Regions from separate parts of the Bradyrhizobium sp. AZCC 2230 genome, predicted to be linked through region 3. Evidence: predicted binding sites of a transcription regulator. Region 3 holds the regulator's gene; each other region holds the start of a gene.
The links. The regulator LexA, encoded in region 3, represses DNA repair genes until DNA is damaged. The targets are predictions, from matches to a motif close to TGTTCNNNNTGTGTTCNG.
Positions count from the first base shown of each region.

Region 1: the regulator LexA is predicted to act here: its motif matches at 5,010-5,027, upstream of recA (recombinase RecA).
Region 2: the regulator LexA is predicted to act here: its motif matches at 2,909-2,926, upstream of V1280_RS27160 (DNA recombination protein RmuC).

Region 1 is NZ_JAZHRS010000001.1:2,689,406-2,699,273, forward strand. It holds gene gcvP (aminomethyl-transferring glycine dehydrogenase) at 1-1,580, shown strand, start outside; gene V1280_RS13180 (hypothetical protein) at 1,792-2,730, opposite strand; gene V1280_RS13185 (hypothetical protein) at 2,741-3,541, opposite strand; gene recA (recombinase RecA) at 3,831-4,919, opposite strand; gene V1280_RS13195 (hypothetical protein) at 6,030-6,230, shown strand; gene V1280_RS13200 (hypothetical protein) at 6,345-6,509, shown strand; gene istA (IS21 family transposase) at 6,870-8,408, shown strand; gene istB (IS21-like element helper ATPase IstB) at 8,420-9,163, shown strand.
Region 2 is NZ_JAZHRS010000001.1:5,668,006-5,677,873, forward strand. It holds gene dapE (succinyl-diaminopimelate desuccinylase) at 1-428, shown strand, start outside; gene truA (tRNA pseudouridine(38-40) synthase TruA) at 589-1,326, opposite strand; gene fmt (methionyl-tRNA formyltransferase) at 1,326-2,249, opposite strand; gene def (peptide deformylase) at 2,262-2,786, opposite strand; gene V1280_RS27160 (DNA recombination protein RmuC) at 2,958-4,160, shown strand; gene V1280_RS27165 (GIY-YIG nuclease family protein) at 4,249-4,551, shown strand; gene V1280_RS27170 (AmpG family muropeptide MFS transporter) at 4,665-6,029, shown strand; gene V1280_RS27175 (hypothetical protein) at 6,166-6,600, opposite strand; gene recR (recombination mediator RecR) at 6,628-7,230, opposite strand; gene V1280_RS27185 (YbaB/EbfC family nucleoid-associated protein) at 7,232-7,552, opposite strand; gene V1280_RS27190 (DNA polymerase III subunit gamma/tau) at 7,576-9,417, opposite strand; RNA gene ffs (signal recognition particle sRNA small type) at 9,512-9,608, opposite strand; gene V1280_RS27200 (transporter substrate-binding domain-containing protein) at 9,793-9,868, shown strand, end outside.
Region 3 is NZ_JAZHRS010000001.1:1,583,877-1,593,744, reverse strand. It holds gene V1280_RS07710 (glutamine--tRNA ligase/YqeY domain fusion protein) at 1-391, shown strand, start outside; gene V1280_RS07705 (YybH family protein) at 406-792, shown strand; gene V1280_RS07700 (DUF2171 domain-containing protein) at 877-1,110, shown strand; gene V1280_RS07695 (IS1595 family transposase) at 1,218-2,213, shown strand; gene V1280_RS07690 (hypothetical protein) at 2,558-2,821, opposite strand; gene V1280_RS07685 (hypothetical protein) at 2,852-3,028, opposite strand; gene V1280_RS07680 (hypothetical protein) at 3,027-3,734, shown strand; gene V1280_RS07675 (ComEC/Rec2 family competence protein) at 3,891-6,173, shown strand; gene V1280_RS07670 (hypothetical protein) at 6,184-6,618, opposite strand; gene V1280_RS07665 (hypothetical protein) at 6,814-7,020, opposite strand; gene lexA (transcriptional repressor LexA) at 7,188-7,889, opposite strand; gene V1280_RS07655 (molybdopterin molybdotransferase MoeA) at 8,066-9,277, opposite strand; gene V1280_RS07650 (hypothetical protein) at 9,514-9,696, opposite strand; gene V1280_RS07645 (HAD family hydrolase) at 9,856-9,868, opposite strand, start outside.

The sequences.
Region 1 (9,868 bases), 1.1 Mb from region 3:
CCGTCTGGCGCGCCTTCGGCGGCCAGCTGTCCTACGCCGAGATCGACGCCACCACGCGCGAGGCGCTGCCGGAGGCGTTGAAGCGCACCACCGCGTTCCTCACCCATCCGGTGTTCCACGCCCATCGTTCGGAGACCGAGATGCTGCGCTACATGCGCAAGCTCAGCGATCGCGACCTCGCGCTCGACCGCGCGATGATTCCGCTCGGATCCTGCACCATGAAGCTGAACGCGACCACCGAGATGATGCCGCTGACCTGGCCGGAGTTCGGTAGCCTCCACCCGTTCGCCCCGCGCGAGCAGGCCAAGGGCTATTACGCGCTGTTTGCGCGGCTTGAAAAATGGCTGTGCGACATCACCGGCTACGACGCGATCTCGCTGCAGCCGAACTCGGGCGCGCAGGGTGAATATGCCGGCCTGCTTGCGATCCGCGGCTATCACGCCGCGCGCGGCGAGACGCACCGGAAAATCTGCCTGATCCCCTCCTCCGCCCACGGCACCAACCCGGCCTCGGCCGCGATGGTCGGCATGGACGTGGTGGTGGTCGCCTGCGAGGCCAACGGCGACGTCGACGTCAACGATCTCCGCGTCAAGGCGGAGAAGCATTCGAACGATCTCGCCGCGGTCATGATCACCTATCCCTCGACGCATGGCGTGTTCGAGGAGCACATCCGCGAAATCTGCGACATCGTGCATGGCCATGGCGGCCAGGTGTATCTCGACGGCGCCAACCTCAACGCGCAGGTCGGCCTGTCCCGGCCCGGCGATTACGGCGCCGATGTCAGCCATCTCAATCTGCACAAGACCTTCTGCATCCCGCATGGCGGCGGCGGCCCCGGCATGGGCCCGATCGGCGTCAAGGCGCATCTTGCGCCGTTCCTTCCAAATCATCCTGAAAATCGCCATTCCGCGACAAGCGCGGATGCCCCGGTCGGCCCGGTCTCGGCCGCACCGTTCGGCTCGGCGTCGATCCTGACCATCTCCTACATCTACATTTTGATGATGGGCGGCGAAGGATTGAAGCGCGCGACCGAGATCGCGATCCTCAATGCCAACTACATCGCAGCACGCCTCGATGCGCACTTCCCGGTGCTCTACAAGAACGAGAAGGGCCGCGTCGCGCATGAGTGCATCGTCGACCCCCGTCCGCTGAAGACGACATCCGGCGTCACCGTCGACGACATCGCAAAGCGCCTGATCGATTACGGCTTCCATGCTCCGACCATGAGCTTTCCGGTGCCGGGCACGCTGATGATCGAGCCGACCGAGTCGGAATCGAAGGCGGAGCTCGATCGTTTCTGTGACGCCATGATCGCGATCCGCAAGGAAATCGCCGAAGTCGAGGCCGGCCACTTCAAGATCGAGGCCTCGCCCTTGCGCCACGCCCCGCACACCGTACACGACATCGCCGATGACGACTGGAAGCGCGCTTACACCCGCTCTGAAGGCTGCTTCCCCGCGGGCTCCTCACGCACCGACAAATATTGGTGCCCCGTGGGACGCGTCGACAACGTCTATGGCGACCGCAATCTGGTGTGCTCGTGCCCGCCGGTGAGCGATTACGCGGAAGCCGCGGAGTAGGACGCGACGGAGGTCTCGTAGGGTGGGCAAAGCGACTTGTCCGCCGTAGCTCGAAGAGCGAAGGCGGAAGCGTGCCCACCACCTTTCGCCACGTTGAAAGATCGTGGGCACGGCGCTTACGCGCCTTTGCCCACCCTACGGCACTGAATGCGTAGCTACGGCGCAACCAACAATCGGCTTTCGCGATCCCATCGCCACAGCCGTTCGTTGGTCAGAAGCGTGCTGCCCCACCAGCGATGGATCGGGTTGTGACGGAGGAAATCTTCTTCCCCTGCCAACACCGCCCTTCCGAGTTGAGTAAGCGACAGACGCGACTGCTTGTACCGTGCGTGACGGAGCGGATCGTTGTGCATGTCGAGCGAGAACGCGCTTCTTCCAGCCCGGATAGGGCCGGCACTGGACAGCGCGCGAGGCCATTGAGCAGCGCTCCGACTTCCCAGTAACCAAAAATGCGCCGCTCATTGCGCTTCTGATCGCCCGGAAAGACATCAAAGGGTTGCACGCCGCCTGGTGCGATCAACTCCAGTATCCGCGTTTCCATCGCTCCAAGACCGGTAGTGACATTCGGAAGTTCTTCGAGCACGCCCAGCACACACTGACCGAGTTGCGGCAGCAGATTTAGATCTGCCTTGAGGAGATCAAACCAGTCTTGCGGCGTCGGCGCGCGATAGGCGCGCCACGCACGGCCGGCCAGATCAAGGTGATCTTGCGTGAGCTTGACGGTCGGCGGGTTGAGCGTCGCAAGTCGCTCGGCATCGACGCCGCCAACGGAGAGGTCCAGCTGACGCATGACGAGCTTGGAAACCGCCGATTTCCCACTCCCGCAGTAGTCGAGCAACCAGAGCAGAAGCAATTGCGCATTCGGCTCTGGCCCCATCCACAGTTCGACCGAGTCGCATTCCGCGAACAATTCGATCAATCCGCGATCTTTCGCACCCGATTCATCGAGCCGCCAGCGCGGCGTATCGTCGAGCCAATGAACGCCATGTGGCTGCGTTGCGCGTGGTGCAAAGAACGCCTCGCGCTCAGCAGCGGTTGGCAACGGTCCCCAGACCAGCCGGCGGTCGATCGCAATCACGCGATCAGCAAGGCCCGCCTGTTGAATGGCGCCGGCGGTGGCCGAGTCTGTCGTGACAATGAGCCGCGTCATGCCGGCGACCTCAAGGCTTCGTCAGAACAGCGCCGTAGCGCCACAGTCGGTCGCTGGTCAGATGCGTGCCGCCCCACCAGCGGTCGATCGGATTGTAGCGGCTAAAATCTTCCTGATGGGCCAGAACGGCCTTGCCGAACTCGGTCAGCGACAACCGGCTGCGCAGAAAAGCGACGTGCCGGTCCCGATGATTCTCCAGGTCGATTGTCCGCAGTTCATCGTCCAGCCCCGCCACCGCGGGTTTCGGACCATGTGCTAACCCTTGAAGCAACCTTCCCGACTCAACTTCGCCGAATATCCGCGTGCCTCGGAGTGAGCGCAGGTGAAACAGCGCATTTGTGAGCGTGAACCCTCGCGCAATGAGTTCCAGAAACCGCAACTCAGTTACACCAAGTCCTGTCAAAGGCGACGGAAGCTCTTCCAACAGATCGAGCAGAGCCGGCCTCAACATCGGCAACGCGCTAAGGTCCTTGTGGACCAGATCAGCGCAAGCCTCGGGTGTCGGCGCGCAATAGGCCTGCCAAGCCATCTTGGCGGTCGCAAGCTCATTGGCCGTGACGTCCACGACAGGAATATATGACGCGGAATTTCCGAGCCTTTCGATTCTCACGTCGAAAAAATCACTCGCCAGCAAACGCAATCGAAGCTTTTCCAGCAGCTGGGGGCATGAAGCGAGATAGTCGAGCAGCCAAATCAACTGCAATTGATCTTCGGGGTTCGGGTCAAACCAAAGTTCAATCTCGTCATAGCGCTCGCAAAACTCGGCAAAAGGCAGGTTCCTGCGATCCTTGAAGGCGGGAGGCCATACCACGCCCCAATGCGACCAGTGATCGCCCGTCCTGAGCGTTCCTGAGCGCGCCCCGAAATAAGCTGCGAAATATTCGGGTGAAGGCAGCGGATCCCACGTGAAACGAAAAAGAAAAAAACGACGATCTCAGCCAACTTCGATTTGGCAAGATCAGCGCCGGACGAACTGGTCAAGATCAGACGCTTCATCACACCACCCGATCAACGCAGCACAAAACGAAACGGGCGCTGACGACGTCGGCAACTCAACGTCCTCAGCGCCCGCTCCTCGCGAAAGTTCTTCGCGTTAGGACTTACTCGTCCGCCGGCTCCTCGCCGTCGGCGTCGCGCTCGGGGGCGCCGGCGAGAATCTGCTCGGCGATCAGGCCGGAGTTCTGGCGGATCGAGGTTTCGATCTTGGCGGTGATGTCGGGATTGGCCTTCAGGAACGCTTTCGAGTTCTCGCGGCCCTGGCCGAGGCGCTGGCTGTCATAGGAGAACCAGGCGCCGGATTTTTCGACGATGCCGGCCTTGACGCCGAGATCGAGGATCTCGCCCATCTTGGAGACGCCCTCGCCGTACATGATGTCGAACTCGACCTGCTTGAAGGGAGGTGCCAGCTTGTTCTTCACCACCTTGACGCGGGTGGTGTTGCCGACCACTTCGTCGCGCTCCTTGATCGCGCCGATGCGGCGGATGTCGAGGCGGACGGAGGCATAGAATTTCAGCGCGTTGCCGCCGGTGGTGGTTTCCGGCGAGCCGTACATCACACCGATCTTCATGCGGATCTGGTTGATGAAGATCACCATGGTGTTGGACTTGTTGATCGAGGCCGTGAGCTTGCGCAGCGCCTGGCTCATCAATCGCGCTTGAAGACCCGGCAGCGCATCGCCCATCTCGCCCTCGAGCTCGGCCTTCGGCACCAGCGCCGCAACCGAATCGACCACCAGAACGTCCACCGCACCGGAGCGCACCAGCGTGTCGCAGATTTCCAGCGCCTGCTCGCCGGTGTCGGGCTGGGAGATCAGCAGCTCGTCGATATTGACCCCGAGCTTGCGCGCATAGACCGGATCGAGCGCGTGCTCGGCGTCGATGAAGGCGCAGATGCCGCCCTTCTTCTGCGCTTCCGCGACCGTGTGCAGCGCCAGCGTGGTTTTTCCCGAGGATTCCGGCCCGTAGATCTCGACGACACGCCCCTTCGGCAGGCCGCCGATGCCGAGCGCGATATCCAGCCCGAGCGACCCGGACGACACCGCCTCGACATCCATCGAGCGGTCGTTCTTGCCGAGCTTCATCACCGAGCCCTTGCCGAACTGGCGCTCGATCTGGGAGAGCGCGGCAGCCAGAGCTTTACTCTTGTCCATGGAGGATCCTTCGACGATACGCAGGGCAGTGGTGGACATTGGGTCGTGCTCCTTATGGCGAGGATTCGGGTGCGGGACAAACGATTGGCGGCGGGTCGTCGATAAAAACAACGTACACTATTTGTTCTAAGTTCGCAATATGTTCTTTTGTGGAATTTGGCACTGGCCTAAATGAGCCACTCTGAAAATCAAATCGAGCCACTAGAGCAGTTTGCTCCGGCAACGGATTTGGAGCTGGACGCGGGAATACGCCGCGCCGAAGGAATGGCCCGCTGCTCAACGGGTACGGTGGTTCAAGACGTTCGCAATGAACGTCTCTCAAATCTATGATGGGGACGAGAACCCCGTTGAAATGAAGATCGAGCAAGACAAGGCCGCCGACTGAGGCGGCCTTTCACAAATTGAAGAACAGTATGGATGCCAGGACTGCTGAAAAGACGCACAGTCCAATGATGGCGAGTTTGAAAATCAGATGGGCCACACCGCCACCCTCGGCTTGCTTAGGCGGGCGGCCTCAATCCGGGCGACGAAAGCCACTCACTTATGTGCGAAGCGGTCTCCGCAAGCTGGGCCCTGCGAAGAAGCCTGGCGCGCTCTACCCCGGGCGGGGTGCCTCTGGCTTCTTTCCGCAGACGTTCGGCCTCTTCCGAAAGGCGCTGGTCGAGGGGATCGATTTGGTTGAAACGGCGTCGGTGCTCTTGCATGACGCTGCTCCCTGTTTGAGTGGGGCGGGAGCGCAACCGGGCGTTCTCAGTCACCGATAAAAGCCGAGGGCCGGGCGGTGATGGGGGACATTGTGCGCCTCATAAGTTCCGAATACGAGTCAATTCGGCACCTTCCCTACAGGCATGTTCCACCAGTGGATACGTTAGTTCGCGGCATGTTCTCTGTGACCGCATTCCTTGATCTTCCTCAAGGTTCATCCAATCCAAAACAGGCCACTGGGAAATTCGACTTAGGCCACTGAGGGTTAAACAGGCCAGCGCCAAATTCCAGGTGCTGGCCTGTTTCCGACCGCAGTGGCCTGGTTTCAAAACCACGGTGGCCTGTTTTGAAATGTTCGCTTTGGAACTGTGGGTCGGTCGTCTGCATATTCATTTCGCAAGAACTCAAACTCTGCGGTTAGGACCCGTTGGACGAGGTTGTGTCATGTCGAAACGTCGTCGTTTTAAACAGTCCCTTTCCCTGGAAGAACGCCTTGCCCAAGAAGCCGAACGATTAAGAGAGCAAGCCAAACAGCTTTCGCCCGGCCCTGAGCGCGAAGCCCTCCTCCGCAAAGCCAGACAGGCAGAAACCGGCTCTCACATGAGCGAGTGGCTGAGGTCGCCCGGGCTGCAGGCGCCAGAGTAGTACCCATAAATTCCCCAACTGAGGCGATGGCCTGCTTTGAACGCTGCCGTCATAAGTTCGCAATCTTCCGCGAACCTTTCTGCTGGGTACGGTTAGTTTTGGGGAGTCTGGGTGATGACGGAAAGCACGCAGCAAGCGGACAGGCGCACTCGGTTGTTGGAAGCCGCCACGGCAGCAATGATTGAGTTCGAGCGTAGGGAAAGCGACTTCCGCAAAAAGGATCAGGCCGAGCGCGCCGCTGAGCTTCGCCTTCCTCTGGATAGGATGAACGTGCACTGAGCAGCAGTCACAGGACTGTCATGGCACGTTCCTAGCATTGTCATGCGACGGGGGTCCGGCGCGCAGCTCCCCGTCCTGATCTTCGGCCTAGACCACCAGACTGGACGGGGAGCTTGCCCCTGAGAACCATCCGCACGCGCGCGGGTTATCCCCGCATTGCTGATTCCGCTCGATGTCGCCCACCTTTCCGGAATGATCTCGCCCACCGTTCCGATTTGATGTCGCCCACCATTCCGAGATGATCTCGCCCACCATTCCGGGATGATGTCGCCCGGGGTGACGAGGCCTCTTCTGGCTCCGATACGGTCCCGCCTTTCGGCTTTGCGAAGGGGGACCTGGATGCCGACGGAGAGGCTTGCGATGCGCCACGTGCGCGAAGTGATCAGATTGAAGTCGGCTGGGATGCCGACCCGCGAGATTGCGCGGCGGTTGGGGACGGCGCCTTCGACGGTGCGGTTGACGATCCGCCGGTTCGAGGCGGCGGGGCTGACCTGGCCGTTGCCAGACGACGTCACCGACACGGTGCTGGAGGCCCGGCTGTTCGCCAGCGCCGGAGCCGGTCCGGGCACCCGGCGGGGCCATCGGCGGCAGGCCGAGCCGGACTGGGCGGCGGTGCATCGCGAGCTCAAGCGCAAGCACGTGACGCTGTCGATTGTGTGGGAGGAGTACATCGCGGGCGAACCCGGCGGGTATCGCTATTCGCGGTTCTGCGAGCTCTACCGGGCCTGGGAAGGCCGGCTGTCGGTGACGATGCGCCAGTCGCATGCGGCCGGCGACAAGCTGTTCGTCGACTATGCCGGCGACGGCGTGCCGGTGGTGATCGACCGGTTCACCGGCGAACGGCGCACCGCGCAGATCTTCGTCGCAGTGCTCGGCGCATCGAGCTTCACCTACGCGCAGGCGACCTGGACGCAGGGCCTCGCCGACTGGATCAGCGGGCACGTCGGCGCCTTCGAGGCGATCGGCGGCGTGCCGGCACTGCTGGTGCCGGACAACACCAAGGTCGCGGTGATCAAGGCCTGCCTCTACGATCCGCAGATCAACCGCAGCTACGCCGATATGGCGGCGCATTACGGCACCGCCATTCTGCCGGCGAGGCCGCGACGGCCACGGGACAAGGCCAAGGTCGAGCAGGCGGTCCTCATGGTCGAGCGCTGGCTGCTCGGACGGCTGCGCCACCGGATCTTCCACAGCCTCGCCGAGGTCAACGCGGCGATCGCCGAGTTAATGACCCGGCTCAACGAGGAGCGGCCGATCCGGCGGCTCGGCGTCACTCGCCGCAAGCTGCTGGAGGAGATCGACCGGCCGGCACTCCAGGCCTTGCCGGAGAGCCCTTACGTGTTCGCTGAGTGGCGGATCTGCCGGGTCAGCATCGATTATCACGTCGAGATCGAGGCGCATTATTACAGCGTTCCGCATCGCTTCGTCCGCGCCGAGGTCGAGGTGCGCTTCACGGCCCGCACCGTCGAGATATTCCACAAGGGTGAGCGGATCGCCGCGCATCAGCGCATGAGCGGCAACCACAAGCACACGACCGTGCCGGAGCACATGGCATCCAGTCATCGGCGCTACGCCGGCTGGACCATCGAGCGCATCCGCAAGGACGCAGCCTCGATCGGGCCGGCGACCGCGGCGCTGTGCGACCTGATCCTCGACGAGCGCGCGCATCCGGAACAGGGCTTCCGCGCCTGTCTCGGCATCATCCGGCTCGCCCGATCCTACGGGCACGAGCGGCTCGATGCCGCCGCCATGCGGGCGATCGATATCGGCGCGCGCACCTACGGCTCGGTCAAATCGATCCTCGCCAACAATCTCGATCGGCGTCCTTCACCCAAGCGCTCCGCGGACGACGCGCCGATCCTTCATCCCAACATCCGCGGGCCGCGCTACTACAATTAGGAGATCTCATCTTGCTTACCCATCCGACCCTCGATCAGCTCCACGCGCTCGGCCTTCACGGCATGGCCAAGGCCTTCGCCGACATCGAAGCCGGCGGCGACGCCGCAAGCCTCGGCCACGCCGAATGGCTCGCGCTCCTGCTCGAACGCGAAGCGTCATTGCGACGCGACAAGCGGCTGTCGAAGCGGCTGCAATACGCCAAGCTGCGCCAGGAGGCCTGCGTCGAAGACATCGACTACCGCACTCCACGCGGCCTCGACCGCAGCCTGCTGACGATGCTGGTCGAAGGCCGCTGGATCGATGACCACGCCAACCTGCTGATCTGCGGGCCCTCCGGCGTCGGCAAAAGCTGGCTCGCCTCAGCGCTCGGCAACAAGGCCTGCCGCGACAATCGCTCCGTGCTCTATCAGCGCGTCCCGCGACTGTTCAGCGATCTGGCCTTGGCGCGCGGTGACGGCCGCCACCCCCGCCTGCTGCGCGCGCTCGGCCGCGTCGATCTCCTCATCCTCGACGACTGGGGCCTCGAGCCGCTCGACGCCGCGGCCCGCCACGACCTCCTGGAGATCCTCGAGGACCGCTACGGCCACCGCTCCACCATCGTCACCAGCCAGCTTCCCGTCGATCAATGGCACGCGCTGATCGGCGACCCCACCTACGCCGACGCCGTTCTCGACCGCCTGGTCCATAACGCCCACCGGATCGATCTCAATGGCGAGAGCCTGCGGCGAACCCGTAAGCCCGGCCGAAAGGCCTGAGCCCGTGGCCCTGTGGACATGCCGCTGCGCTTGGACAACGCGAAGGGCGTTGCCCACATGCCCACAGCAGGAGCAGCAAAAAACAAGTCCTTCGAGCCGCGATTCAAGATTGACCACGCGGCTTCGCCGATGCCAGAAACCAGACAGCCAGAACGCCTCGCGCCCCGGGCGACATCAAATCGGAATGGTGGGCGAGATCATCTCGGAATCCTGGGCGAGATCAAATCGGTACACCCGGGCGAGATCATCGGAATCCGCACCGCATGAATCGCATCTGGTATTTTGCCACCTTTATCGTCGTCACCGGGATCGTCTTCGGTGCCCTGGTAGGCTTTGACAAGCTCTTAGGAGGAGCCGGATAAGGCCGCCTCAGTGTGAAACGGCCTCGTCCCCTACCCGTATCTGGTGGGCTGGGGGATTTCAGTGCCCAGTTCAACGCAGCGCCGCCAAGCATTGATTTGAGCCTGGTCGCGTTGTGCCGTTGAACCTTCTCGTCATCCATTCGGACTAATCAGTATCCGGGATTTTGCTAATCCCTCTCGGGGCTGGAACGCCGCCGCCCGCGATCATTTAAGCGGGCGGCGTTTTTACTTCTGGGAAACGAAAAAGCCCCAGCCCAAGCGGTTCGCAAATACTCGATCGCCCTTGCGATTCCCTGTTCGGAGCTTTCGCGGCTCTTCTGACGCTGCATTGGTGCGTTGCTCG
Region 2 (9,868 bases), 4.1 Mb from region 3:
ATGTCGGCAACAAGGCCAACAACGTCATCCCGGGCGAGGCCCGCGCAAAGTTCAACATCCGCTACAACGACAACCATACGCAGGCGAGCCTGCGCGAGCTGGTCGAAACGCGCCTGACAAAGGCCTGCGGCAACCGGATCAAGGCCCGCATCGTCTGGGAGCCGTCGAACTCCAACGTGTTCGTGACCAAGCCCGGCCCGTTCACCGATCTCGCGGTGTCCGCGATCGAAGAGGTCACGGGCCGCAAGCCGGAGCTGTCGACGAGCGGTGGCACGTCGGATGCGCGCTTCATCTCGAGCTACTGCCCGGTGATCGAGTTCGGTCTGGTCGGCCAGACCATGCACCAGGTCAACGAGCGCGTGCCGGTGGGGGATTTGGAGAAACTGACGAAGGTCTATCGCGGGATTTTGACGCGGTATTTTGGGTAGGGTCTTCTCCCTCGCCCAACACTCGCTGTCGTCGCCCGGCTTGACCGGGCGATCCAGTACTCCGAGACCGTGCGTGATACGGAAGGGCCGCGGCGTACTGGATGCCCCGGTCAAGCCGGGGCATGACACCGATGATGGAGTGGGAGCGTTCGTCTCCCGCCTAATAATCCACCTTCACCAAATACAGCCCATCCGGCGGCGCTACGATGCCGCAGGCGGCACGGTTGCGAGCTTCCAGCGCTGCGGAGAGATCGTCTGCGGTCCAGCGGCCTTCGCCGACCCAGACCAGCGATCCCACCATCGAGCGCACCTGGCTGTGCAGGAACGAGCGCGCCGAGGTGAGAATCGTGATTTCGCGGCCGTCGCGCAGCACGTCGAGCTGATCGAGCGTCTTCTCCGGCGACTTGGCCTGGCACTCGGTGTCGCGAAAGGTCGTGAAATCATGCTTGCCGAGCAGGCGCTGTGCAGCAACATGCATCGCATCGGCATCGAGCCGGCGCGGCACGCGCCAGGCATGGCCGATGTCGAGCGCGAGATTGGCGCGGGTGTTGACGACGCGGTAGCGGTAGTGGCGCCTCACGGCCGAGAAGCGCGCCTCGAAGGTATCGGGCACAATGTCGGCCTCGAGGACCGCGATCGGATGCGGGCGCAAATGCGCATTCAAACCATCGCGAAAACGGCCCGGCGGAAATGGCTTCTCGATGTCGACATGCGCGACCTGGCCGCGCGCGTGCACGCCGGCATCGGTGCGGCCCGCGCCATGCACCCGCACATCCGCGCCGGTCATCGCCTTCACCGCCGCTTCCAGCGCGCCCTGCACCGAGGGCAGCGTGTCCTGAATCTGCCAGCCGAAGAACGGCGCGCCGTCATATTCGATGGTGAGCTTGTAGCGGGGCATCAGGAGAGCCGCATCGGCGGCTCGACCTTCACGCCGCGCAGGAAGTCGGTGGCCTGCATCCGGGCCTTGCCCTCGCGCTGCAGCTCGAGGATGCGGATCGCGCCTTCGCCGCAGGCAATGGTGAGCTGGCCATCGAGCACCTCGCCCGGCGCACCGGAGCCTTTGGCGAGCTCACAGCGCAGAACTTTTACGCGCGCATTCTCAAGCTCGGCCCAAGCGCCGGGAAACGGCGACAGGCCGTGGATGTGGCGCAGCACCGCGTGCGCGGGCTTACTCCAGTCGATCCGTGCCTCGGCCTTGTCGATCTTGGCGGCGTAGGTGACGCCCTCCTCGCTCTGCTTCTTGAGCTGGAGGCCACCGCGGTCGAGCGCGGCCACGGCGCGCACCATCAGATCGGCACCAAGCCGGGACAGGCGATCGTGCAGGTCGACAGCGGTCATGTTGTCGGTGATCGCGAGCCGCTCGGCCATGGCGACGTCGCCGGTGTCGAGGCCGACATCCATCTTCATCACCATGACGCCGCTCTCGGCATCGCCGGCCATGATCGCGCGGTTGATCGGTGCGGCGCCGCGCCAGCGCGGCAGCAGCGAGGCATGAAGGTTGTAGCAGCCGAGCTTTGGCGCATCGAGGATCGACTGCGGCAGGATCATGCCATAGGCAACGACGACGGCCGCATCGGCCTCAAAGGCGCTGAACTCGTCGAGCGCCGCCTCGGTTTTCAGCGTCTTCGGCGTCAGCACGGGCACGCCGAGTTTTCGCGCGGCTTCCTCGACCGGCGTTGGCTGCAGTTGCAGCCCGCGCCGCCCGCCGGGCTTCGGCGCGCGGGTGTAGACGGCCACGATCTCGTGGCCGTGCGCGACGAGCTCGAGCAGCGTCGGCACGGAGAAATCGGGCGTACCCATGAAGATCAGGCGGAGGGGCATCGACGGAGAACCTTACTCTGCGCGCTTCGCGGCTTTCTCGAACTTCTTGATCACGCGGTCGCGCTTGAGCTTTGAGAGATAGTCGACGAACAGCACGCCGTTGAGATGGTCGATCTCATGCTGGATGCAGGTGGCGTAGAGGCCTTCGGCGTCCTCCTCGTGCACCTTGCCGTCCAGATCGGTGAAGCGCACGCGCACCTTCGCAGGTCTTTCGACCTCCTCGTAATATTCGGGGATCGACAGGCAGCCTTCCTCGTAGACCGACAGGTCCTCGGAAGACGCGATGATCTCGGGATTGATGAAGACGCGCGGCTCCGGCTTGGTCTCGCCGTCCTGGTCGGGCTTGGCCAGGTCCATGGTGATCAGCCGCAGCGGCTGCGCGATCTGAATCGCCGCAAGCCCGATGCCGGGCGCGTCGTACATAGTCTCGAACATGTCGTCGGCAAGCTTGCGGATCTCCGGCGTGACCTTCTCGATCGGTTTGGAGACCAGACGCAGCTGCTTGTCGGGCAGGATGATGATTTCTCTGAGGGCCATGGCGGGCGATTTAAGCTGCGCGCGACAAGCGGTCAATGCGGCCGGGAACACGTTAACGGTCCGCTAACCATAAAACTTCGCTTTTCGTTAACCATAAAAATTAGGGATCGATTAACCATAAATGTTCGCTATTCGTTCGTGCGAACAGGCGAATCGGGTAGAAGGGCTGGCATGAACGAGATCATTTTCATGCTGGGTGACTGGCCGGTGCGCACCATCGACGCGCTGATCGGCTTCGGCGTCCTGGTCCTCATCCTGCTGATCGCCATTGCGGTCGTGATTGCGCGCTCAGGGCGGCGCGGCGCGGAACTCGCGATGGCGCACGCCATCCGCGCCGACGAGCTGGAGGAGCGGCTGAGCCAGGTCCTGCACGCCCAGAGCGAGGCCGCCGGCCGCGCCGACGCCATGACCCAGGCCCTCGCCGGCCGTCAGGCCGAGATGGCGCGGGCGGTCAACGAGCGGCTGGATTCGGTGACCCATCGGGTCGGCCAGTCCATGGAACACTCGACCCGCAACACCATGGAGAGCCTGCGCGCGCTGCACGAGCGGCTCGGCATCATCGACAACGCGCACAAGAATCTCACCGACCTCACCACGCAGGTGACGACCTTGCGCGACGTGCTCGCCAACAAGCAGTCGCGCGGCGCCTTTGGCCAGGCGCGGATGGAGGCGATCGTCCAGGACGGTCTGCCGAAGGGCGCTTACGAATTCCAGTTCACGCTCTCGACGGGAAAACGGCCCGACTGCGTCGTGTTCCTGCCCGACCAGCGCCCGCTCTGCATCGACGCGAAGTTTCCGCTGGAAGCGATGACCGCGCTGCACGATGCCCGGACCGATGAGGAGAAGCGCCTCGCCACGCAGCGGCTGCGCGGCGACGTGATGAAGCATGTCAGCGACATCGCGGAAAAATACCTCGTCACCGGCGAGACCCAGGAGATGGCGCTGATGTTCGTGCCGTCGGAATCGGTCTACGCCGAGATCCATGACGGTTTCGACGACGTGATCCAGAAGGCCTATCGCGCCAAGGTCGTGCTGGTGTCGCCGTCGCTGCTGATGCTCGCGATCCAGGTGATGCAGCAGATCATGAAGGACGTGCGCATGCGCGATGCCGCCGACCAGATCCAGACCGAAGTGATCAAGCTCGGCGACGATCTCGGCCGCCTGCGCGACCGCGTACTGAAATTGCAGAAGCACTTTGCCGACGCCAACGAGGACGTCCGCCAGATCCTGATTTCCGCCGACAAGATCGAAAAGCGCGCAGGCCGGATCGAGGAGCTCGATTTCAGCAAGACCGAAGCGCCGGCAGAGCGCCCGCGGCTGGTGGCAACGGGCGCGCCGGAGCTGTTTCCAAGGAAGCTCCAGGCGGGGGAGTGATTCCTTTCCCAGATCCGGTACGCTGCCGCCCCAATTTCACTGTCGTCGCCCGGCTTGACCGGGCGGCCCAGTATCCCAGAGGCGGCAGATGGGTGAACGCCACTACTACGTCTACATTCTCGCCAGCAAGATCGGCGGTACACTCTATATCGGTGTGACGAATGATCTTATCCGCCGGGTCGCGGACCACAAATTGAAGCTCATCGAAAGCTTCACGAAGGAATACGGTGTCGTGAAGCTCGTCTACTTCGAACAATTCGATGATCCCGAGAATGCGATCAAGCGGGAGAAGCGGCTGAAGAAGTGGAAGCGCGATTGGAAGATTGCGCTGATCGAGAAGGATAATCCGAACTGGAACGATCTCTATTCGGAGATCGCGGGTCCTCCATAACTACAGCCTCTGGAATACTGGGTCGCCCGGTCAAGCCGGGCGACGACACCTCCTTTGTGGCCGGCGGCGACGACACCTCCCTCGCCACCCCCAGAATCTGCTAACACCTCCCCATGACCGCACCCGACGCGACCTCCCCTGCCGCGACATCCACCCCCGCGACCTCCTGGCGCGACAGCCTGGCTGTCTACCTGCAGCCGCGCGTGCTGATCGTGCTGTTCCTCGGTTTCTCCTCGGGGCTGCCGCTGGCGCTGTCGGGCTCGACGCTGCTGGTGTGGATGCGCGAGGCCGGGGTCGATCTCAAGACTATCGGGCTGTTTGCGCTGGTCGGCACGCCCTACACGCTGAAATTCCTGTGGGCACCGCTGGTCGACGCGCTGCATGTGCCGCTGTTCACGCGCGCCTTCGGGCGGCGGCGCGGCTGGCTGCTGTTCTCGCAATTGCTGCTGATCGTCGCCATCCTGCTGCTGGCGATGACCGATCCCGGAAGGTCGCCATTCTATGTCGCGCTCGGTGCGCTGCTGGTGGCGACGACGTCGTCGACGCAGGACATCGTGGTCGACGCCTTTCGCGTCGAGAGCCTGCCGGAGAGCGAGCAGGCCGCCGGCATGGCGGCCTATGTCGCGGCCTACCGCATCGGCATGCTGGTCTCGACCGCGGGTGCTCTGTTCATCGTCTCCGGCTTCGAGAGCACCGGCATCACGCGTACCTCGGCCTGGATGTGGGGCTATGTGGTGATGGCGGCGATGGTGCTGATCGGGACGATCACGGCGCTGGCCGCGACCGAGCCCGAGCAATCGGTGCGGGCGGAAGCTGCGACGCACGAAGAGACCGCATTCACGCGCGTGCTGCACGCGGCGATTGGCGCCTTCTCGGAATTCCTGTCGCGCAAGGACGCGATCGCGGCGCTCGCCTTCGTCGTGCTGTTCAAGTTCACCGACGCGTTCTCGGGAACGATGACGGCGCCGTTCGTGATCGACCTCGGCTTCACCCGCAACGACTATGCGGCGATCGTGAAGGGCGTAGGCCTCGCTGCGACCCTGATCGGCGGCTTTGCCGGCGGTTTTGTCGCGCGCCGTTATTCGCTGGCAAATTCGCTCTGGATCGGCGGCGTGGTGCAGGCGCTGGCGAATCTCACCTTCTCCTGGCTCGCATTGGTCGGCACCAATCAATGGGCGCTGGCGCTCGCGATCTGCGCCGAGAATTTTACCAGCGCCGTCGGCACCGTGATCTTCGTCGCCTATCTCTCGGCGCTGTGCCAGAACCCGCTGCACACGGCGACTCAATACGCACTGCTCACCGCGCTTGCAGCGGTGGGGCGGACCTATCTCTCGTCAGGGGCCGGCTTCGTGGCCAATACGACCGGCTGGCCGCTGTTCTTCGTGATCTGCGTGCTGGTGGCGATCCCGAGCCTGGTGCTGCTGACGTGGCTGCAGAGGCGCGGGCATTTTGAGTCACTGGGGCCGGTGAGGATATAGTCCTCGGCGCGATGCCGTAGGGTGGGCAAAGCGAAGCGTGCCCACCACCAATCACGGCTGGAAAATCGTGGGCACGGCGCGTTGCGCCTTTGCCCACCCTACGGCAGCTGTGACCGCGGAAACGCTGACGCGCCCCCTACTTCCTGACCAAGCTCCACTTCGTCACCACGGCCTCGCTCATCTGGCCGGGATCGCTGGCGCAGGCGATTTCGTCGACCTTGACCGAGATCTCTTTGCCGACGAACGATTTCAGCTGCGTGGCCTGCGCATCGCTGGAGGTGATGAGCTGGAAGGTCTCAGGTCCCGTCTCGAGATCGCACAGCCCGTTCGGCGCCGGCAGACGGCGCGGCTCGGAGGTGATCTGGTACATCGCAATCCGCTTGCCGGCGTTCTTGGCGTCGCGAATCTTCATGGCGTTCAATTCGCCCGAGAGCACTTCGCCAGTGCTGATCGGCTTGCCGGGCTTTGAGGGCGGCGCCGCCTCGTCGTCCTGCTGTGCGGCGATGGCCGGTGTCACCAGCAAAAGCATCGTCGCGACCAAAGCCGATCGTGTGGCGAAAAGTTTCGTCATGTCGTCCGTTCCGTCAAGTCTGGATGGCTAGAACAGGGTCCGCTGCCGCATGGCGGCCGATAGCGTGCCCTCATCGAGATAATCAAGCTCGCCACCAACAGGCACACCGTGGGCCAGCCGGGTTACTTTTACGTTGGCGTCCTGAAGCAGGTCGGTGATGTAATGCGCGGTGGTTTGTCCGTCGACTGTCGCATTCAGCGCAAGAATGATCTCGTGCACCTCGGCCGCGTGGGCACGCGCGACCAGCGCGTCGATGGTGAGGTCCTGCGGGCCGACGCCGTCGAGCGGCGACAGAGTCGCGCCCAGCACGTGGTAGCGCCCCTGGGTCGCATTGGCCCGCTCCAGCGCCCAGAGATCGGCGACGTCGGCGACGACGACGATGATGGCGGGATCACGCTTCGGATCGATACAGACGGTGCAGGGATTTTGCGTGTCGATGTTGCCGCAGGTCTTGCAGACCTGGACCTTGTCGAGCGCAACCTGCAGCGCCGATGTCAGCGGCATCATCAGCGCTTCGCGCTTCTTGATCAGATGCAGTGCCACACGCCGCGCGGAGCGCGGGCCCAAGCCCGGGAGGCGCGCGAGAAGCTGAACCAGCCGCTCGATTTCGGGACCTGCAACCGCGCCCATATTACTGGCCGAACAGCCCCGGCGGCAGGCCGAGACCGCCGGTCAGCGACTGCATCTTCTCCTGCATCGCGGTCTCCGCCTTGCGGCGGGCATCACCGAGCGCGGTGACGAGCAGATCTTCCAGCACCTCGCGCTCTTCGGCCTTCATCAGCGAGGGATCGATCTTGATGCCCTTGACGTCCATCTTCGCGGTCATGCGCACGGCGACGAGGCCGCCGCCGGAGATGCCCTCGACCTCCACATTGGCGAGCTGCTCCTGCATCTCCTGCATCTTGGATTGCAGCTGCGCCGCCTGCTTCATCATGCCGAGAAAATCAGCCATGGGTGCTCGTCCTCAAAACTGGCTCAGAGATCGTCGTCGGCGTCGGAACCGTCGGGCGGATCGTCAGAGCCATAGTCGGCGTTAATATTGGATTCCGGCGTCTCCGGCGCAAGCCTGCGCACCTCGACGACCTTCGCACCGGGGAAGCGCGACAGCACTTCCTGCACGCGCGGATCGGCCTCGGCGGTGCGCGCATGTTCCTGCTTGGCGGCCTGGCTCACCGAGCGCAGCGTCGCCTGGCCCTGCTCGTTGGACACAATGATGGTCCAGCGGCGGCCGGTCCACAGCTCGAATTTTCGCGCGAGCTCGGAGATCATGGTCTTGGAGGCGTTCGGCTCGAGCGCGACCTCCAGCCGGCCCTCCTCGAAACGAACGAGGCGCATGTCGCCTTCGAGCGCGGCCTTGGTCATGAGGTCACGCTTCTGCCCCGCGAGCGCCACGAGCTGGGTGAAGCTGGTGATGTGCAACTGAGGGGCCGCCGCTTGCGGGTCCGGCGCAGGCGCCGCCATCTGCGGCCGGGCGCCGCCGCCGAACGCAGTCGGCGACGAGGTCGGCATGCGAACCGGCGCAGCAGAGGTACTGGACGCCGCGGAGGCCATCGGGGCAGCCGGCGCGCCGCTGCGCGCAGCACCGCCGCCGCTCATGACCGGCGAACCGCCGCCGTTCTGCTCCAGCATCCTGATCGCCTCGTCCGGCGTCGGCAGGTCGGCGACATAGGCGATGCGCACCAGCACCATCTCGGCGGCCGCAGCAGGGCGCGTCGCGGCCTGCACTTCGGTGATGCCCTTGAGCAGCATCTGCCACATCCGCGACAGCACGCGCATCGAGATTTTCGAAGCGAAATCCTTCGCGCGCACGCGCTCGGTCTCGCCATAGGCGACATTGTCGGCGGTCGCCGGCACGATCTTCACGCGGGTGACGAAATTGACGAATTCGGCGAGGTCCGAGAGCACAACAATCGGATCGGCGCCGACGTCGTACTGGTCGCGGAATTCCTTGAAGGCGCTCGCGATGTCACCGCGCGCCAGCGAATCGAACAGGTCAATGACGCGGGTGCGGTCGGCGAGACCCAGCATCTGCCTGACGGCGTCGGCTTTCACATTGCCTGCCGCATGCGCGATCGCCTGGTCGAGCAGCGACAGAGAGTCGCGCACCGAGCCTTCCGCGGCGCGCGCGATGATGCCGAGCGCCTCGGGCTCGATCTCGACGCTTTCCTTCGCCGCGATGTTGGCAAGATGCTTCATCAACACATCGGCCTCGACGCGGCGAAGATCAAAACGCTGGCAGCGCGACAGCACCGTGACCGGAACCTTGCGGATCTCCGTCGTCGCGAACACGAATTTGGCGTGCTCCGGCGGCTCCTCCAGCGTCTTCAGGAAGGCGTTGAACGCCGCCGTCGACAGCATGTGGACTTCGTCGATGATGTAGACCTTGTAGCGGGCGCTGGCCGGCGCGTAGCGCACGCTGTCATTGATCTGGCGGACGTCGTCGACGCCGGTATGCGAGGCCGCGTCCATCTCCAGCACGTCCATGTGCCGGCTTTCCATGATCGCCGGGCAATGCACGCCGAGCGTCGGCATGTGGATGGTCGGGCCCTTCACCGAGCCGTCCGGCATCTCGTAGTTGAGCGCACGGGCGAGAATACGCGCGGTGGTGGTCTTGCCGACACCGCGGACGCCGGTGAGGATCCAGGCCTGCGGAATGCGCCCGGTCTCGAACGCGTTGGAGACGGTGCGGACCACGGCCTCCTGGCCGATCAGATCGTCGAACGAGGAGGGGCGGTATTTGCGCGCGAGAACGCGGTAAGGCGCGTTGGCAGCCTTGCCGGCTCTGTCAGGATCAGGAGGGACGCCAGCGTCGGTCATCGGTCGATCCGCAATGAAATGTCTCTCGCCGGCTTTTGCGGAAAGGAGCGCGCTGGCGGCTCGAGCCGCCGGCGCAATTCGCTCGGAAAAACAGGTAGGAGACTGACGAGCGACCCGATCCGGACCTCGTTAGGGCTGCTTCCTTCCGGACCTGACCCGGTTGGCGAGTGGCTCGTCCACCGCCAATCTCCCGGTCCCTATTTGGGGCCAAAAGGTCGGGAAAGCAAGCGGGTATCGCCCGGAACGACTTGCGCTTGCCCAGCATCCGGGCAATTCCCGGTCTGCCCAGCCGATAGGCTGTGCTTTCACTGCCGGGAGCGCCTTGGTATGAACGCGTGGCGGAACTCCACCCAACCAGAAAAGCGATTGATCCCAATGGTTACACGTCGTGATGTTGCATCGATTGTCGGACTTGGCGCCATTGGCGCAGTGACCGCGACAGCGCTGGCGT
Region 3 (9,868 bases):
CGACGCCGGCGAGGTGGTGGAGCTGCGCTGCACCTACGACCCCGCGACCAAGGGCGGCAACGCGCCCGATGGCCGCAAGGTCAAGGCGACCATGCACTGGCTGCCGGCGGCAAATTCGGTGCCTGCGGAGATCCGCATCTACAACCAGCTATTCGCCAACCCGAGCCCGGATGCGTCGAACTTTGCTGCCGATCTCAATCCGCAGTCGCTGGAGATTTTGGCCGACGCGCGGATCGAAGCGTCGGTCGCCGAGAGCAATTCGACCGAGCCGATGCAGTTCGAGCGCCAGGGCTATTTCGTGCGCGACGAGGACTCGACGCCCGGCAAGCCGGTGTTTTCAAGGACGATCGGCCTGCGCGACACGTTCGCGAAGGAAGTGGCCAAGGGCTGACAGGGGCAGGGCACATGAGCAACGAAGCCGACACCATCGTTTCTGCCATCATCGCGAAATGGTGCGCCGGCTTCGCAACGCTGGATGCTGCCGCGCTATCGTCGCTCTATGCGAAAAACGCGTTCTTCCTTGGCTCCAATCCAAAACTCTATCAGGGCAGGGACGGCATCGCCGATTACGTCAACGGTCTGCCGCGATGGCGCAAGCCGAGCGCGGCGTTTTCCGAGGTGAACGCGGCGCAAGCAAGCCCGGACCTGATCAACATGGCCGCGATCGTGTCGTTCGACCTTGCCGGTGAGCGGCCGGAGTTCTCGCTCAAGATGAGCTGGGTCATCCTGCGCGAGGACGGCGACTGGAAGATCGTCAACCATCATGCCTCGTCACGCGCGCCGTTGATCTGACGGGGCACACGGCATCGTCATTCCGGCGAAGCAACGAATGCGCTCCCTACGCGTTGTGTGGGTTCCCAATTGAGGATCCCCCCCATGCAGAACATCGCAGAGCACATGGAAGTCATCGGCGCCGATGGCGTCCACATCGGCACCGTCGACAAGGTCGAGGGCAACCGCATCAAGCTGACCAAGAAGGACAGCGGCGAGGGCAGCCACAGGGGTCACCATCACTTCATCGACAAGGGCCTCGTCGCCGGTGTCGAGGGCAACAAGGTCCGGCTGTCGGCCAAGGCGGATGTCGCCGTGACGATGGAAGAGGAAAAGTAGGGTTGCGGCCCTTCGTTCCTGATCTGTACCGCTTTTCTGCAGGCGATTATATACTTGACACCACAAGGCACGAAATGTAGAAACGGGCATCAACTCGGAACCCCGCGATGCCCGCAGCCAAGCCGCCCATCAAGAACGCCAGCTTCAACGCTCCCCATTTCCAGAGCGTCGAGGCTGCACGGACCTATCTTGAAGCCCTCCGCTGGGGCACTGAGCGCGTTTGCCCGCACTGCGGCACCGTGAACGGTTCCTTTGCTACCAAGAAGCCCGGCGTCTATCGCTGCGGCTCCAAGGGCTGCCGTAAGGACTTCTCCGTCACCACCAAGAGCGTGATGGAAAGCAGCCATATCAAGCTCAACGTCTGGCTTCAGGCGTTTTACCTGATGTCGTCCAGCAAGAAGGGCGTCAGCTCGCATCAGCTCCACCGGGCTTTGGGCATCACGTACAAGTCGGCTTGGTTCTTGTCGCACCGCATCCGCGAGGCAATGCGCGCTGGCGGCTTGCTGCCCCCGATGGGTTCGGGCGGCGCCGTCGTCGAAGCGGACGAAACCTATTTCGGTCGCCTCGAAGGCCAGCCCGTTCGCCGTGGTGGCGCTTCACACAAGAACACTGTTGTTACTCTGGTCGAACGCGGCGGCTCTGCCCGCAGCTTCCACGTCGACGGCAACCGTGCGGGCGATCTCCTGCCCATCATTCGCGCCAATCTGAGCCGCGAAGCGCGTTTGATGACCGACGAACACAGCGGTTACAAAGTCGTCGTTGAGATTGAAGGTCTCAGCGGCCACGATACCGTCAACCACAGCAAAGATCAGTACGCCCGTTACCGCAACACGGTGACGGACAAGCTGCGCGACGACGGCAAGCCCGTGGTCGAAACCACCACGATCAGCACCAACACGGTCGAAGGCTACTATTCGATCTTCAAGCGCGGCATGAAGGGCATCTATCAGCACTGCTCAGAGAAGCACTTGCACCGCTACCTTGCCGAATTCGACTTCCGTTATAGCAACCGCGTCGCGCTCGGCATCGAGGACGGAGAACGTGCAGACCTTGCCGTCAAGGGCGCGGCCGGCAAGCGTCTGACGTATCGACAAGCTCACTAAGCGAGATTTTAAGCGGCAGGCCCGGCGCTTCCTGCGCTGGAAAGAGCGATCTAAAAAGATTCCTCGAAAGCCACGACATGCAAAGAACTAGCGAGCTCTAAGCGCGCAACATATGCAAGCTGTACAGCAGCTCTTTGGTTCGATTGAAAATCACACCCAGAGCACCCGACCGTTGAAGGTACCTCGACGCGACTCCACATGCAGCTCCGCCCAAGAAACTGATGAAGAACTGCGGCCTTTCCCATGCTGTCACGCCCAATAGGGCAAGCAGCCCGCCGGCGAGCATGAACAAGCCGTAAACAAGGAAAAGGCGCTTAAGGTGTCGAGGTGTCAGATACATCGCGCTAGTCATCTTTCCGCTCCTTAAAGACGGATATAGCCTCTAACGTTCCAAGCACAACAAAAGCGACCAAAATAGCCAAGTCCATGCCGTCGAAGATGAACCTAAGAGGTATAGTATCGAATAATTTAGGGTCTCCGAGCTGCAAAAGAATATATTGAACTATCTCGATGGCGCCGATCAAAACGCAAGCCACAATTGCGTGCGCCGCAATAAACGAACCCCACCGCCAAGCGGTCTCAAAAGCAAAATACCACCGATAAGCCACGTCTTGCCCTCCCCCGGAGGGCAATTTAGCCTATTTATTCGCCTCGCGCGACTCTTTACGAGCTTTCGCGGTATGGTTGCTCTTCTTTGGCTTCACCTTCGGCTTGTCCTTCAACGGCTCATGAGGCGTCTTGAGCGCGCTACGTAGCGCAGCCTCGAAGCGCTCTTGGGCTTCTTTTTCGCTGTATTGATCGGGTTGTTTGCTCATGACAGATAAAATTCCATCTTCGATTACCGCCTTAGCCAAGGCATTTGGCATCGAACAAGAACCTTGGTCATGGACGCGAATGTATAACCCAGGTCTTGCCGACCACATGCACGCCTTGGGCGTTACCGCTGCCAATTATAACCGCTTGGAAAGTGAGTTGCGCCTGTTACTTGACGTTTTCATGGGCGACCAAATGACAGGCGCCGAAGCAGGCTCTTATCTATTCGAGCGACTAAGTAACGCTGAGAGAATGGACCTTCTTAAGCATCTGTACATCTCCCAAGTCGGTGGTACGGACCTTTCCGACAGACTTGATTGGTTCGTTTCCGGATACGGAATATGTGCAGAAAATCGAAACATCCTAATGCACTCCGAGCCTCACGGGGCGACCTACAATGCGCTTCAATTGGTCTCTGCTCTCCAACTACGTAAAGCTTCAAAAAAGAACCCGGGGGTTCACAACTTCATTTCCCTTGAACTGCATGAATTGAGGCAAATTGCCGATGATATCGACCGCTTTGCCTCATACGGGTTCGATCTCGCGTTATGGCGGATCGCAAGCCGAAGCGGCGGAACAATCAAGCTCGCAAATCGGGAGATTTCACCCTCATTGCCCGATAAACCTCCAGCACCAATTCATCTGACGCTCGGACCTCTGAAAGCCGCCGAAGACAATCAACCCCCGCCCGAATCATCGCAGGGGTGATTTCGATTGCGGGCGCGCCAGCGGGCAGCGCCGAAGCACCGTCCGCAGGGTGATTTCTAGGATTAGTATCCTGTGGTGTCAAGTATATAATCCCCTTTCTGCAGGCTGCACGTTCCGGTAGCCTCCGAGCCTGTCGCGTATCGCAGAGTGCAGAGGATGGCGGAGCTTGGCCGGCCGCAGCGTGTCTCGCAGGGTATCGCCGGCACTTGGCCGACGGGCGGGACCGCGTCGGCCGGCGGCTTTGCGCCGGCGGGCTTTGGCGTTTGGCCCGCGATCGTCGGGCGGCTTCGCGAATGGGCCAAGGCCGAAGCAGGTGCCGGGCGACTGTTTCCCTGGGTGCCCATCGCCTACAGCTGCGGCATCGCACTCTACTTCGCCGCCGATCATGAGCCGGTGCTGTGGGTCGTTGCCACGACGGCGGCGGCGCTGGTGCTCGGCGCGGTGTTGTTGCGGCGAAGCCGGTGGTTTGCGCCGGCGATCATGATCGCGGCGGTCGCGGCCGGCTTTGCCGTGGCGACTTGGAAGACGGCGCGCATCGCGCACACTGTGCTCGCAAAGCCGCTTTATTCGGTGTCGCTGTCGGGCTTCGTCGAGACCCGCGACATCCGCGAACGCACCGACCGTTTCGTGTTGCGCGTCACCGCGATGGACGCACAGCGCAGCGACGTGAAGCTGGAGCGCGTTCGCCTCTCGGTTCACAAGGGGACGGCGCCCGATGTCGGCAGCTTCGTGCAGTTGAAGGCGCGGCTGATGCCGCCGCTCGCGCCATTGCGGCCGGGCAGCTACGATTTTTCCCGCGACATGTTCTTCCAGGGCATCGGCGCGTCCGGCTTCGCGATGGGTGCAATCACCGTGGCCGCGCCGCCCGAGACCGGCGGCATCAGGCTGCGCTATGCGGCGGTCATGCAGGGTCTGCGCGACGCGATCGACGCGCGCATCCGCGCCACGCTCGACGGCGACAACCGCGCGATCGCGACTGCGCTTTTGACCGGCCGCCGCGATGCGATCACCACGCCCGTCAACGACGCGATGTTCATCTCCGGCCTCGGCCACGTTCTGTCGATCTCCGGCTACCACATGGCCGTCGTCGCCGGCGTGGTCTTCTTCGCGGTTCGCGCGCTGCTGGCGCTGATCCCCGGGCTGGCGGTCGGCTTCGCCATCAAGAAATGGTCGGCCGCCGCGGCGCTGGTCGCGTCCGCGTTCTATCTGCTGCTCTCGGGCGCGGAGGTTGCGACCCAACGATCGTTCTTCATGACCGCCGTGGTGCTGATCGCTGTCATGGTCGATCGCCGCGCGATCACGTTCCGCACGCTGGCGGTGGCGGCGCTCATCGTGCTCGCGGTCGCGCCGGAGGCGCTGGTGCATCCGAGCTTCCAGATGTCATTCGCCGCGACGCTCGGGCTCGTCGCGCTGGTGCAGATCGGCATGCCGAACCTGTTTGCCTCGCCCGATCATTCGACGACCGCGCGCATCGCGCTGTGGGGCGGCCGCGAGATCGCGATGCTGTTCATGGCCTCGATGATCGCGGGGCTTGCGACCACGCCCTATGCCGCCTTCCATTTCCACCGCGTGACGCCCTACGGCGTGCTCGCCAATCTCGGCGCGATGCCGGTGGTGTCGGCGCTGGTGATGCCGGCCGGACTGCTGGGATTGCTCGCAGCGCCATTCGGGCTCGATGGTGTGTTCTGGTGGCTGATGGGAATCGGCATCGACTGGATGATCGCGGTCACACGCTGGGTGGCGGCACTGCCTGGCGCAGTCGGCCGTCTCCCGGCATTTGGTATGGCGCCACTCATCGCTGCGAGCGTCGGCCTGATCCTGATGGGCCTGCTGCGCACGCCGCTGCGCTGGTCGGGCGCGTTCGTGCTCGTGGCGGCGACCGTCTGGGGCCTGTCGGTGCGGCAACCCGACATCCTCATCGCCGGCGATGGGCAGAACGTCGCGGTGCGGGGCAGGGATGGGCAGCTGCATCTGATGCGGACCAACAAGGACAATTTCCTGCTCAAGGAGTGGTTAGCTGCGGACGCCGACCCGCGCGATGCCACCAGCGCCTCGCTCAGTGACGGCGTGTCGTGCGACGAGACCGGCTGCGTGACGCCACTCGCCGACGGCCGGATGATCGCGCAGGCACTGCGCATCGATGCGCTGGCCGACGATTGCAGCCGCGCGGCACTGGTCGTGACGGCAAGGCCCGCGCCGTCGGATTGTGGTGCGATGGTGGTCGATCGCCCGCGTCTCGCGCGCCAGGGCGCGCTGGCGCTGACGCAGCGCGGCGACGGTTTTGCGATTGACGCGGTGAAGGCGAGGGGCGCAAACCGCCCCTGGTCGCCGGCGGCGGCCGGCGAGGGAGATTTCGAACAGACCCTCATGCCGCGGTCGGCAGCTCCGCGCGTCCGGGACGCAACACCGTCGGAGGCCGATCTTCAGGCCGAGGATTGAGATCGACAGCTCAGCCGATCGGCAGGCGGGTGATGGTCGGCGGCCTGTCGGCGGTGATCTGTGGCGTGTGCTCGCGCTCGCCGAGCGGCTGGGTCACGGGCAGTTGCAGCACGGTTGCGCGCTGGCCTTCGACGAGCTGCGTTACCAGCACGTACTTGCCGTCGGGGAATTCGATCGCGTCGTGATGGCGATCGGGAATGTGCGGATCGACCTTGCCGAACTTGCCGACGCGCGAGTTGACGGTGCGGGTCCAGATCCAGCGATTGTCGTAGCGGACGTTGTCGGCGAAGGCGAGCTCCGTTCCCGGAAGCAGACAGACCGCGACCGACATGTCGGCTTCGGAGGCGAAGCCGCGCGTCGAGGTGCCGCGGAACGTTGTCGTGACGATCGTCTCGCCGACTTCTGCGGGACGCGTCGCGACGGCATGCAGGCTGTAGTCACACATCGGGTGCTCCTCAATCAGGATAGCGACCCACGCCTCTGTCTCGGAGGCGCAGGCCCCTATCAGAGTGGAAGCCCGCGATCTTATGCTTGTTTGTGGGCAAATCTGCGGCTCGCATCCGCAGAGCGCGATCACATTATCTTTTTCAAACGCACGAGGAACAAAGCCTGCTCCCGTGCATTTGGCGAGCGTGCTGCGTTAGCGGCCTGCGGGTGCCGACCAGCCGGAATATTGCCAGGCCGGTTGTGATGGCTGCGTGATGGCGTTGCGGGCATTGCGGAATTGTTCGCTCGTCGTCGCCTGCGGTGCCTTGCGGGCGTGGTGCTGCGACTGTGCGGCGAAGGCCTGCGACGCTGATATTGCGATCAGCGCCATCGTGACGGTGCTCAAAATGATCTTGCGCATGGTTATATCCTCGGTCTCTCAAGGGCCTGCGAAGCGATGCGTGCTTCGTCGCGGCGTGCCGAGGATGTAGCGCTGGAGAGGGGGCCGGATAATCTGTGCAAAACCAGAAAGACTATCCAGCCGGAGCGGACAATCGTCCGCTCCAATCGTTGATGGCGCGCGAGCGCTCAGTACTTGCGGTAGAGCCCGATCAGCTTGCCCTGAATCTTGACCCGGTTGGGCGGCAGGATGCGCACTTCATAGGCCGCATTGGCCGGCTCGAGCGCGATCGAAGCGCCGCGGCGGCGGAAACGCTTGAGTGTCGCTTCCTCGTCGTCGATCAGGGCGACCACGATGTCCCCGGTGTCGGCGCTCTCGTTGCGCTGGATCAGCGCCATGTCGCCGTCGAGAATGCCGGCTTCCACCATGGAGTCGCCGCGCACTTCGAGCGCGTAGTGCTCGCCCGAGCCGAGCATGTCGGGCGGGACGCTGATGGTGTGGCTGCGGGTCTGCAACGCCTCGATCGGCGTGCCGGCCGCGATCCGGCCCATGACGGGCACCGCGACGGGACGCTCGCCGTCGTCGGCGGGCGGGCTGGAGGTCGTGCGCACCTTGCCGAGATTGCCCTCGATGACGCTCGGCGTGAAGCCGCGGCGGCTGCCGGCGGCGGCCTGCAGCTCAGGCAGCTTGATCACCTCGATGGCGCGGGCGCGGTTGGGCAGGCGGCGGATGAAGCCGCGCTCCTCGAGCGCAGTGATCAGGCGATGGATGCCCGATTTCGAGCGCAGATCGAGCGCGTCCTTCATCTCGTCGAAGGAGGGCGGCACACCGCTTTCCTTCAGGCGCTCGCTGATGAACCGCAGGAGCTCGTATTGTTTGCGCGTTAACATCTCGACCAAAATCCCCCGGTTGATGTCGTTCGATTCCGAGACGCTGAATTCAGCAATAAGCCGCTACACGCTCGAAACAAATCATGAACGGACACTATATGTTCGATACATGTTCCGCAACTGCTTAATTTACCGTGAACGCGGCAAAGTTCGCGGAACGGTTGCGAACGATGCGCTCAAACGGGCAGTCGCAGCACCTCGCAAGCAGCGCCGGCTTCGGCCTTCGGCGCGAACGGTGCGCGCACGAGAAGTGCCTGTGCCGCAGCGAGATTCGTAAGCAGCGAGGAGTCCTGGTGATTGACGGGAAGCGCGATCAGCGTGCCGTCATCACGCACATCGAGGCGCGCGCGCAGATAGTCCTCGCGCTGGTCATTGGCGCCGACGTCGCGGCCGAGCACGGCGCGCTCGCGGCGGTGGTGAACCACGGAACGGCCCGACAGCGCGCGAATCAGCGGCACCATGAACAGGAAGCCGCAAACGTAGGATGACACGGGATTGCCGGGCAGGCCGATCACGCGCATCGCGCCGAGCTGCCCGTTCATCATCGGCTTGCCCGGCCGCATCGCGATCTTCCAGAACGCCATCGAGGTGCCTTCGTCCCGAAGCGCCTGCTGCACCAGATCGTGGTCGCCGACCGAGGCACCGCCGGTCGTGATCAGGATGTCGGCGCCGGATTCGCGCGCGCGGCGGATGCCGGCGGTGGTGGCGGCAAGCGTGTCGGCGGCAACCCCGAGGTCGATGGTGTCAGCGCCCTCGCTGCGGGCGAGCGCATGCAGGGCGTAGCCGTTGGAATAGACGATCTGGCCATGGCCGGGCGTGCTGCCCGGCATCACCAGCTCGTCGCCGGTGGCGAGAATCGCGACCTTTGGACGGCGGCGGACGCCAAGCTGCGGGTGGTTCATGCCGGCGGCGAGCGCGAGGTCGCGTTCGGTCAGCCGGGCGCCCTTGCGCAGGAGCACGTCACCCTCAGAGAAGTCGATGCCGGCCGGGCGGATGTGCCGCCCGGCGACGGCGGCCTCCCTGATCGTGATGCGCTTGCCATCGGCGACGGTGTCCTCCTGGATCACGACCGCATCGGCGCCGTCGGGAACGACGCCACCAGTAAAGATCCGGACGGCTTCGCCGGCGCCGACGGTTCCTGCAAACGGCCGGCCTGCAGCGACCTCGCCAATGACGTTGAGCTGCGCGTCGACCTTGGCCGCATCGGCCGCGCGGACGGCATAGCCATCCATCGCCGACATCGCCTGCGGAGGCTGCGTCCGCCGCGCGGCGACGTCGCGCGCGAGCACGCGATGGAAGGCCGCGTCGAGTGCGATCGTCTCTTCAGGCAGTGGCTCCGCGCCGGCAAGCACCGCGGCGAGCGCGTCAGAAACCGGCATCAAGGCCACGAGTGAAAACTCCAGCTACGCCCGTTCGGGCAAATCAGCGGCGAGAGTTTTAGCCGAGTGCAGGCGCAGAGGCAAAACGGCGGTCGCACAGGATGATTTATCCTGCGTCATCCGCGCGGCGATCGAGTGTGAGCGTCAAGCCAGCCGCGGCATGATCCGGAAGGCGAGATGGAGCGGCACGAGATCGCCATGGCAAGTACTGGGATGACGAGAACTGCGCCCAGTTAGGTCGCCGGTTACTTTGCCGGACTGACATCAGGCGCTTGGGGGCCCTGATCCCTGTCGGGCATCGGATCGGCCTGGGCCTTCAGGTCGGCGGCCTTGCTCATCAGCTTGGCTGAAAGCTCGGAATTTGAGGTGGTGGTGGCGAATTTGACCAGCAGGGAGGCCTGCTTGGTAAGGTAGGTTTTGCCCAACACGATGATACGTCCGTTCGTAGAATACCCAACGGACTCTAGAGTCCGGAAGCGGGCATTCCGTTCCCGGAACTCTGTACAAAAATGCACAAAGTGCGTTGGTTCGTCAGTTCCGAATGAAATAGGTCCGGAATTCGCCGATTCGGCGGGGTGAGGAGGCGGTCAGATCCCCAGC